3 regions of the Methylomonas sp. PHL2-19 genome follow, and region 2 is predicted to be linked to each of the others. Evidence: riboswitches for the same ligand, from Rfam matches in the RefSeq annotation. Region 2 holds a riboswitch; each other region holds the start of a gene.
The links. A riboswitch is a leader RNA that binds a small molecule or an ion and turns the genes downstream of it on or off. The one in region 2 is predicted to bind cobalamin.
Positions count from the first base shown of each region.

Region 1 (3,278 bases), 2.0 Mb from region 2:
AACGTGATCCACGGATGGCCGGTTTCGAATAGCATGGTCAGCATTTTGCGCCAAAGCTGCACCGCACCGATGCGCTTATACAATTTGATCTCGCCGCGTTCGGCCTTGGCTTCGTAAGCGTGGTAAGCCTCGGCGAAGGCCGCGCCGTATAAGTCGTGCAAGTCTGGCGTATCCACCGGCGAAAACAAGGTCCACTCGGCATTATCCCGCACTCGTTGCATGAACAAATCCGACACCCAGGCGGCGGAGTTCATGTCGTGGCAGCGGCGGCGCTCGTCGCCGGTGTTCTTGCGCAGTTCCAGAAATTCTTCAAAATCCAGATGCCAGTTTTCCAGATAGGCGCAGACCGCGCCCTTGCGCTTGCCGCCCTGGTTGACCGCGACGGCTGTGTCGTTGACCACCTTTAAAAATGGAATGACCCCCTGGCTGTGGCCATTGGTACCCTTGATCCTGCTGCCCAGCGCCCGCACCGACGTCCAGTCGTTGCCCAGGCCGCCGGCATATTTTTGCAGCAGCGCGTTTTCCTTGATGCTTTGGTATATCCCGTCCAGATCGTCGGAGACCGTGGTCAGGTAGCACGACGACAATTGCGGATGGCGGGTGCCGCTGTTGAACAAGGTTGGCGTCGAACACATAAAGTCGAAGCTCGATAGTAGACGGTAAAACTCGATGGCTCGCGTTTCGCGGTCGATTTCGTTCAAGGCCAAACCCATAGCCACCCGCATGAAAAAGCACTGCGGCAATTCGATGCGGCGGCCGTCGATGTGCAGGAAATAGCGGTCGTACAGGGTTTGCAGGCCCAGATAATCGAATTGCAGATCGCGCTCGGCCAGTAGGGCCTGGCCCAGTCGTTCCAGGTCGAATTCGGCCAGGCGTGGATCAATCAGTTCGGCAGCGACGCCGGCGGCGATGAACTCGGCAAAGCAGTCGACATAGCGTTCGGCCATGTCGGCTTGGGTCAAGGCCGAGCCGGTGGCTTCCAGACGCAACTGGCTCAACAGCAAGCGCGCGGCGACTTTACCGTAGTCCGGTTCGATTTCGATCAAGGTGCGCGCCGCCAACACCAAGGCTTGGCGCACCCCCGCCAGCGGCATGCCGTCGTACAGATTGTTCAGCGTCTCGGCCCACACCCGTTCGGCATCGACGCCCATCAAATCTGCGCAAGCCTCGCGGCATAGCGCGCTGAAGGCCTCACTGTCCAGCGGCCGGCGTTGGCCTTGGTCGTCTACGTGCAAAACGGGTACGGCATGCTCGGTGGGTTGTTGCGCCGCGCGCTGAGCCGCGTGCTTTTCCCGATATAGCACATAAGCGCGGGCCACGTCGTGGGCGCCGGAACGCATCAATGCCAGTTCCACCTGGTCCTGAATATCTTCAATATGCACCGTGCCGCCGCCGGGCAAACGCCGAGTCAAGGCCTCGACCACGCTGGCAGTCAGTTGCGCCACCTGTTCGCGGGTGCGCGCCGAATTGACGCTGTGCTGGCCTTCCACGGCCAAGAAGGCTTTGGTGATGGCGATGGCGATTTTTTCCGGCTTAAACGCAACCACGGCACGGTTGCGGCGAATCACTTCCAAGCCGCTATCCGTTGGATACGAGGGGGCGTGTTTAACGGATTCGGCAGGGTCGGGATAAAAACTGGCGGGTTGAGCGGCGCTATCCATGTGTTTCTCCACAAGGGGAGCGGGGAGTTGAAGTCGCAACGGCAGACGTAACGGCAGCGAAACCCTAACCGCAATACTTGCCATCGTCCTCGGAGACACCCCGCTCCTGGTTGATAAAGGTTTCGAGGGCAGGTCTCCTGGCTTTCGGGTCGCCGTTTCGGTTCGGCCTTCCCGGACTCGCGTCCAGTGGCACGGATTGAACCTCAACTCGCCGATTACAGTTGCGGGGGCAGCTCCGGTTTTCCGGCGATTATGCGAAAAACGCAAAATTGCCGACCGGATTCCCTTTTAATCCCCTTCGGGGGGGAACCATCTTGGTGAAAAAGTTTAGGCGGCAAAAAGATGGCTGTCAAGCTATATAAACTATATACAGTGATTCATTTTATTATTGGCAACTATATGTTGTGTTTTGTGTGTTTTTATCGAGACAAGCTGCTTTCTTGAGCAAACAGATATAGCTATGTGCGACCACCAGTTGCGCTCACACTACCACGCTGCCAGCATGCTCCACCAACCAGCGTAAATATTCCAGCTCGGCGTCCTCGTGCCGGCAGGCCAGATACATGGTCTTGCCGATGGGCAGATCGGCAAAGCGCAGCCCGGTCAAATCCAGTTTGGCGGATTTGTCGGCGAGTAGCCATTCCGGCAGCAAGCAGACGCCGCGGCCGGCGGCGGCCAATTGCAGCATGATGTCGGTTTCCTCGACCTGGAGATGTGCGGCGGGCTCGATGCCGGCCGGTTGCAGCACCTTGCGGAACATGTCCAGTCGTTCACGGGCCACGGGGTAGGTCAATACGGTTTCGCCGCGCAAATCTCCGGGCGTGATCTCAGTGCGACTTGCCAAAGGGTGGTTATCGGCAACGATCAACACCAACTCAAAATCGAACAGCGGCTGGTAACTCAGCAGGCCGTTGTCGACCGGGTCCGAGGTCAGCACTGCATCCAGTTTGTATTGGCGGATGGCTTCGAACGATTCGAAGCGGTAACGCGAGGTGACTTCGATCGTCAAATCCGGCCAGGCGCGCAGATAGGGTTGCAGAATGTTGCGGAACCATTCGTAACAGGCGTGGCATTCGATGCCGATGGTCAATTTACCGGTTTTGCCTTTGGCCAGTTGCGCCAAGTGGTTTTCCGCTGAATCGACGGTGGCGATCACCGACTCGGCCACCTCGGATAAATAGCGCCCGGCCTGGCTCAACACCAGCGAGCGGCCCTGTTTGTACCACAGCGTCACGCCCAGGCGTTGCTCCAGGTTTTTGATTTGATGCGACAATGCCGATTGGGTCAGATTCAGAGTTTCGGCGGCGGCGCTCAGCGTGCGCTGGCGTTTTAACGCCAGTAGGATACGAAGGTGGATCAATTCCATATTGATGAATATATCTCATGAATCAATGAATAATCATCGATTATCTTCATTCTATTGTCTGTTTACAATGTTTTATGTGTCAAACATTCAATAGAAAGGACTTATTTATGACAAAAATTCACAATTTAGGTTTCCCCCGGATCGGTGCCAAGCGCGAGCTGAAGTTTGCTTTGGAATCTTACTGGAAAGGCGAGTCCTCGCGAGACGATCTGAAAACGCTTGGCCGACAGTTACGCCAGAGCCATTGGCAA
Region 1 is NZ_CP196839.1:2,869,824-2,873,101, forward strand. Features, by position in the region: gene ACR02O_RS13205 (ribonucleoside-diphosphate reductase subunit alpha) at 1-1,661, opposite strand, end outside; cobalamin riboswitch at 1,772-1,990, opposite strand; gene ACR02O_RS13210 (LysR family transcriptional regulator) at 2,143-3,027, opposite strand; gene metE (5-methyltetrahydropteroyltriglutamate--homocysteine S-methyltransferase) at 3,135-3,278, shown strand, end outside.
Region 1: another riboswitch for cobalamin. It lies ahead of ACR02O_RS13205 (ribonucleoside-diphosphate reductase subunit alpha); the one in region 2 lies ahead of ACR02O_RS03885 (TonB-dependent receptor domain-containing protein).

Region 2 (3,278 bases):
GCGGTGGACGGCGTGCCGCTAAATACAATCAAATCCTCGATATTGGTGTGATAAGCGCGCAGTTCCCAGTTGGCCCAATCGTGATGGCCGGCAAAACCGGCTTCGAAGCTGGTGGACTTTTCCGGACGCAAGCCGGGGTTGCCGAAGCCTGGGAAGTATAACTGGTTAAAGGTCGGCGCCTTAAATGCATTGCCGAAACTGGCAAAAGCGCTGAGACCGTAATCCCAATTAAACCGCCAGCCGAAATTGCCGGTGACACTATCGCCGAAAGCCTGGTTTTCGTCCCACCGCAAGGAAGCGTTCAAAAAATGCTTGTCGAAAATTCGGCTGTGCAAATCAGCGAACACTCCGACATCGTAACGCGAGGTTTCGACATAGCGTGTGGTGCTGTCGACTTCGTCGAAGCGGTAATCGGCACCCACTGTCAATTGGTGATCCTTATGCAAGGCCAGTTCGTTCAGCCAACTGGCGTTCCAGCGTGTGGTGTTGAAACGGCTGGTAAACCGACCGTTATGCCGAAACTGATCGGCATCGTCCATGCTTTGTCCCACCCGCAAAGTGGATTTCCACCTATCGCTGAAATTTGCGCTGGCTGTGGCTCCCAGCGTCTGATTGACAAACTCAGTGGTGCTACTGATGGAATTGTCGATCTCGGTTTCGCCTTCGGCTCGCAGGAAAAATGCTTCCAGTTCCGCGCTGTTGTCGAAGCGGTAACCGGCTTTGGCATTCAGGCTGGTGTTGTTATAGCCGTCGCGGTCCGGATTATAGCCGCTCGCGACGCTGACACCGCTCAGCGCATTGATGCCCTGGCTACCGAGTTGAGCGGCGCTCAAGCTATACCAAGCCTTGCCCCATTTACCGTTGACGGCCGCCGAGCCGTTATAGGTGTCGTATGAGCCGCCGCCAGCTTCCAGCGCAATGTTCGGCCGTTCACTGGTGCCGCCCTTGCGAGTAAATATCTGAATCACCCCGCCGATCGCTTCCGAGCCATACAGGCTGGACTGCGGGCCTCGAGTGATTTCCACACGTTCGATTTGATCGATAGGAATAAACTGAAATGCGCTGGTGCCGGTGGTCACCGAGCCGGCCTTGATGCCGTCGATTAAAACCAGTACATGATCGGAGTTAGTGCCGCGCAAATAGACATTGGTATCCTTACCGTAACCGCCGCTTTGCACCATGTCCACACCCGGCGTGCCTTTTAGTAACTCAGGAAGGGTTCTAACCTGAAGTTTCTCGATGTCCTGGCGAGTATAAACCGTCATCGCCGTGGCTAATTCGTTCTGTCTAGTCTCGGTTCGGGTAGCCGTCACGATTGTTTCGGCAAGGTTGATAGCCTCATCGCCGGTTGCCGCCCACACTGTAAAAGGCGTACTCGCCAGCAATAAAGATCTGTATAGAATTGTTTGCATATTATCCTCTGCGCCCGCCGCGCATCCGGGTGAAAAAGGACAGAGGAAAAACGGAAAACGAAAAAGACGGAGGCAGGCTAGGCATGGACTCAGACCATTCCGTCAACAGCCCTCCGCTGTCTCGAATGATCTTCCGGGCCAGTCTCCGGGCTTATAAGTGGCTTGACGCCTGATCTGCGACCTTCCCATGCAAAGCGCACAGTGGCAAAAACGCAGCTCTTTACTTATCTACCGTTGCGGGGGCAGCGCCGGCATGAGCGGATAAAACCGCCGCACCGACTTCCTGTTTAAGCTTGGCCGAGAAAGCGGCGCAAACACCTGAAAGAAGCGCGCAATTTTAGGGAGTCGGGCATGATAAAGCAAGAGTGTCCGAGCGGGTCGCCCACAATCGGCATTGCAAATACCCCTTTCCGTGCTATACATTGGTGCATTGATTAATGCTGTTAACTTAGACTTCAACGAATACGGGCGGGATCATGGAAATTCAATCGAAATTGTTAGGCAACCAAGACATCAATCCGGACACTATCATCAATTTTCCGCGCGGCCTACCCGGTTTTGAAGATCAGACCCGCTTTAAATTATTTCATCAGGAAGGCAGCGAGATTGTCTATTGGCTGCAATCGGTCGATAACGCGGAGCTGACTTTTTCCGCGGCTCATCCGTCGCACTTCAACATCAATTATAATTTTACGGTAACCGACCCCGAAGAAGCGCTGCTGCAACTAGAGCCGGGCGACGAACTGGTGATATTAATTCTGCTGCACAAAGACAACGAGCAGGATAATGGCAAGCCGACCATTAAAGGCTCGATCAAATCGCCAATCTTAATCAACGCCAACAAACGCATCGGCATGCAAAAAGTATTGGTGGCAATCGAACAAAGCATCACCCTGACCGAGAAGGTCAGTGAGATAGATGTATCTGAAGCTTAAAAAATGCAAACATCCACCGGCGATTGCGTTCGCCGGCGGATGTTTAAATCAGGCGGCCTGAACAGGAATGGAATGACTGGAATGGCTAATACGATTGTTGCCGTCGAAATACACCAAAGTCGGCTTGTAGTTCGTCAGTTCCTTCTCATCTAAGCTGGCGAACGCACAAACGATAATCAAATCGCCAGGGCACGCCAACCTTGCAGCTGCACCGTTAATCGAAAATACGCCGGAATCTTCTTCGGCGCGAATCGCATAGGTGGTAAAGCGTTGACCATTGTTAATATTGTAAATATGGATTTGCTCGTACTCCCTGATGCCGGAAAAATCCAGAATTTTACCGTCTATAGCACACGATCCTTCGTAATCCAGCTCGGAATGCGTTACCCGCGCACGGTGTAACTTAGCTTTAAGCATGTTTATGTTCATGGTAAACAAGGTCGAATACTAGGGCCGGCGATTATGCCTGAAATTGACTCTGCTATCAAATTTAAGCATTAGCTTTCAAAGGTAAAAACCAATGCAGTCAGTTGTTTATTTTAGAAAAATACAGGTTATCGATCAGGCGTGTAGTGCCCAGCTTGGCAGCAGCCAAAATCAGCAGATTAGCGTCGCTGGTGCTGGCGGGCAATAAATCCTTGCTACGGCAAATGCTGAAATAGTCAACTGCAAAACCGGCTTGCTGCAGATTTTGGCGCTGCCGTTCCGCCACAGCTGGATAATCGACATGCCCTGCTAAAATCTCGTCGCGTGCAGCGATCAAGGCTTGATAGAGCTTGGGCGCGTGCTGTCTTTGTTGGTCGGTCAGATAGCTGTTGCGGGAACTCATCGCCAAGCCATCGTCCTCCCTAACCGTTGCCACGCCCTGGACTGCAACGGGTATATTCAAATCGGCGACCATTTGCCGAATCAGCGTCAGTTGTTGAAAATC
Region 2 is NZ_CP196839.1:834,639-837,916, forward strand. Features, by position in the region: gene ACR02O_RS03885 (TonB-dependent receptor domain-containing protein) at 1-1,412, opposite strand, end outside; cobalamin riboswitch at 1,532-1,749, opposite strand; gene fliW (flagellar assembly protein FliW) at 1,889-2,347, shown strand; gene panD (aspartate 1-decarboxylase) at 2,396-2,776, opposite strand; gene panC (pantoate--beta-alanine ligase) at 2,874-3,278, opposite strand, start outside.

Region 3 (3,278 bases), 2.5 Mb from region 2:
GTATCTTGCGCCAACTCTTCTCGGCGGTTAACGCCAATTGGAACACCAAGCCCAACAAGGTATTGCGGGACACGCAGTTCTTGGTGCGGGTGGTCCGATGGCGAATCGTCGCAAAGCTGGATTCGATCGGATTTGTCGTCCGAATGTGTATCCAGTGCTCGGCGGGAAAGTCGTAAAAGGCCAATAGCGATTCACGGTCTTTTTCCAACACGCCCACCGCCTTGGGGTACTTGGCTTCAAAGTCACGCAAGAACGTGTCGAAGGCTTGATTGGCCAGGGCTTTGGTTTCCGCCATCCAGATTTCTTTCAGCCCCGCCTTGGCCTTGCCTTGGATTGAATCGGGTAGCGTCGCCAGCACATTCGCCGTCTTATGCACCCAGCAGCGCTGGTGTTGTGTGGTGGGCCAAGCTTCGTTGATGGCTGCCCAGAAACCCAAAGCGCCGTCGCCGGTAGCCAGTTTCGGCGCGTCCTGTAGACCTCGCGTTTGTAAATCCTGCAAAACACTCAGCCACGAGGCTTTCGATTCCCGATAACCGTCCGATAAGGCCAGCAAGCGCTTTTCACCCTGTTCGTTGACTCCGATGATGACCAATAGGCACAGCCGATCATCCTCGCCACGCAGGGTCGAATAGATGCCGTCGGCCCAGACATACACAGTGCGCTCCTTCGATAAATCTCGCCGATTCCAGGCCAGATAATCCTCGGCCCATTGGGCTTTCAGGCGGCTAACCACGGCAGGTGACAAGCCTTTGGCATCGTCACCCAGCAACACCGATAAGGCCGACTGCATGTCGCCGGTGGAAATGCCGCGCAAATACAGCCAGGGTAAGGCCGCTTCCACCCGTTTTGTCTTGCGAACATACGGCGGCACCAGCGACGAGTTGAACTTGATCCTGCCGCCGGAACGGTCTCGAACCTTGGGGATTTTGACCGTCACGTTACCCACGCCCGTCACGATCTCCCGCTCCGGCAAATAGCCATTACGCACCACGGTTTGCCGGCCCCGTAAATCGGTAACCTTGGCGTATTCGCCCAGAAAAGCCTGTAGCTCCGCCTCAACGGCTTGTTGGATCAAGGCTCTAGCACCCGTCTTCAACAAATCCGTCAAAGGATCGTTAATCCCACTGGCATTATTCCAGTCTTTTGCATTATCTTTGTTCATGGCGTCTCTCATTTTGCTGTTATTCGATCTCGACAATCTCATTTCAGCAGAGGGCGCCACCTTTCATCAAGTCGGGCCGTACACCAGATTTAGTTATAACTCTAATTCGGTTAGTTCGGTATTCGGCGGCATGTCCCATTTGTGGCGCCACTATTTATCTCGAAAAAGGCGAGCCGGATTACAGACGAAGATTGGTGGGGCGTTGTTATGAAAGCCCGAGAGAGCATGTGTTTAGTTTTGATAGAATCACTCGTTGCGGGCGATTACTGGTTGATCGATAACTTGTCGAGAGGAGCTGCTGCCGCACCGTTTATTCTTATTTCAATACATTTCATTTGCCCTACGACTAGCTGCGGCATACAATCGCCGCTGGTTTTAAGGTTCCCGCTCTTGGCGGGTGAAACTGGAAGTCGGTTAAATGCCGACGCTGCCCCCGCAACGGTAGGTGATTCGTCACGAGCCCGGAGACAGGCCTAAAACTGTAGTCAACAGTATTGCGGAGGGCGATCTGTCAAATCGGTTTTTTTGGTTTGTCTTTCCCTCTGTTATTCCGTCCACCTTTTTCGGAACAGACAACCATGAAAACACTCGCGGCATCTACCATCCTTTCTTCCTCAAAAATCCTGCCCGGCCTGAGTGCTATTGTTTTGGGCCTGACCGTCGTGTTAGGTTTGGGTTTCTTGCAGGACGCTAACAACTACCTGCATAACGCCGCCCACGACGGACGTCACAGCGCAGCTTTTCCTTGCCATTAACATGGCGGATTTTCGTAAGCTGGTCACCATCTCGCTACTGGCGGGACTATTGGGCGGCTTGTTACTCAGCGTGCTACAACACTATCAAACCTTGCCCTTGATTTTGGCCGCCGAACAATTCGAAACGCCATCGGCTGAGCATGTGCGTGACTGGCAACCGATGGACGGCTGGCAACGTAATGGCTTTACCTTGCTGTTCAATGGCCTAACCGGCTTCGGCTTTGCCTTGTTTATCAGTGTCGCCCTGTACTGGCGGGATCAACATGGTTACCTGTACGGACTCGGCTGGGGTTTGGCCGGTTATTTGGTATTTTTTGTCGCGCCATCATTGGGCTTGCCGCCGGAGTTGCCGGGCACCGACAGCGCCGAATTACACAGTCGCCAAGCGTGGTGGCTTTTTACGGCCGCCGCTACCGCGATTGGCTTGTTTGGTCTGTTTTTGACCAAACAGCGCTGGCTGCAAATCGGCGGCGCTGGCTTACTGGCCTTACCGCATCTGATCGGCGCACCGCATCCGGAGGTTGCCCAGGCTTTAGCGCCCGAAGCCTTACAACAGCATTTTGTGGTGTTGACATCCATCAACAACGCTATTTTCTGGCTGACCTTGGGCGCAATATCGGGCCGATTGTTGCGTAAAGTAACGTTTTAGTGGTGAATGCTACTGCAACACGCCATTGCCCGGCGATATTGATCAGCGCTCCTGCCTCCGGGCAAGGCAAAACCACCATTACGGCGGCTTTGGCCTATTACTATCGCCAGCAAAACCGCAAGGTACGCGTGTTCAAAACCGGCCCGGATTTTATCGATCCGCAAATATTGAGCTTTGCTTGCGGACAACCGGTTTATCAGCTGGATTTATGGATGATGGGCGAAGCGCATTGCCGTGAGATGCTTTATAACGCCGCCGACGCTGACATCATCTTGATTGAAGGTGTCATGGGCTTGTTCGACGGCGATAGCAGCAGCGCCGATTTGGCACAAACACTAGACGTGCCGGTGGCCGTTGTCATCGATGCGGGCGGCATGGCACAAACTTTTGCCGCTGTGGCTTACGGCTTAGCCCATTACAGAGCCAACTTGCCGTTTGTCGGCGTCATCGCCAACAAAGTCGGCAGTCCGGGTCATGCTAAATTGCTGGAAGAAGCCTTGCCGGACAGCATGCCGCTACTGGCGGCGATGGCGAAAGATGAAACGGTCGGCTTGCCGTCGCGGCACTTAGGCTTAGTGCAGGCCGATGAAATTGCAGACCTTGACCTTCGCCTGGCGCGCGCAGCCGAATTACTCAGTAGCCATGCGCCGTGCCGATTGCCGCAGCCGGTTGCCTTCGCGCCGATCGCCACCTCCCCGCCGCCACCGTTACT
Region 3 is NZ_CP196839.1:3,330,785-3,334,062, reverse strand. Features, by position in the region: gene ACR02O_RS15455 (IS256 family transposase) at 1-1,162, opposite strand, end outside; cobalamin riboswitch at 1,524-1,653, shown strand; gene ACR02O_RS15450 (CbtB domain-containing protein) at 1,741-1,917, shown strand; gene ACR02O_RS15445 (CbtA family protein) at 1,919-2,566, shown strand; gene ACR02O_RS15440 (cobyrinic acid a,c-diamide synthase CobB) at 2,569-3,278, shown strand, end outside.
Region 3: another riboswitch for cobalamin. It lies ahead of ACR02O_RS15450 (CbtB domain-containing protein); the one in region 2 lies ahead of ACR02O_RS03885 (TonB-dependent receptor domain-containing protein).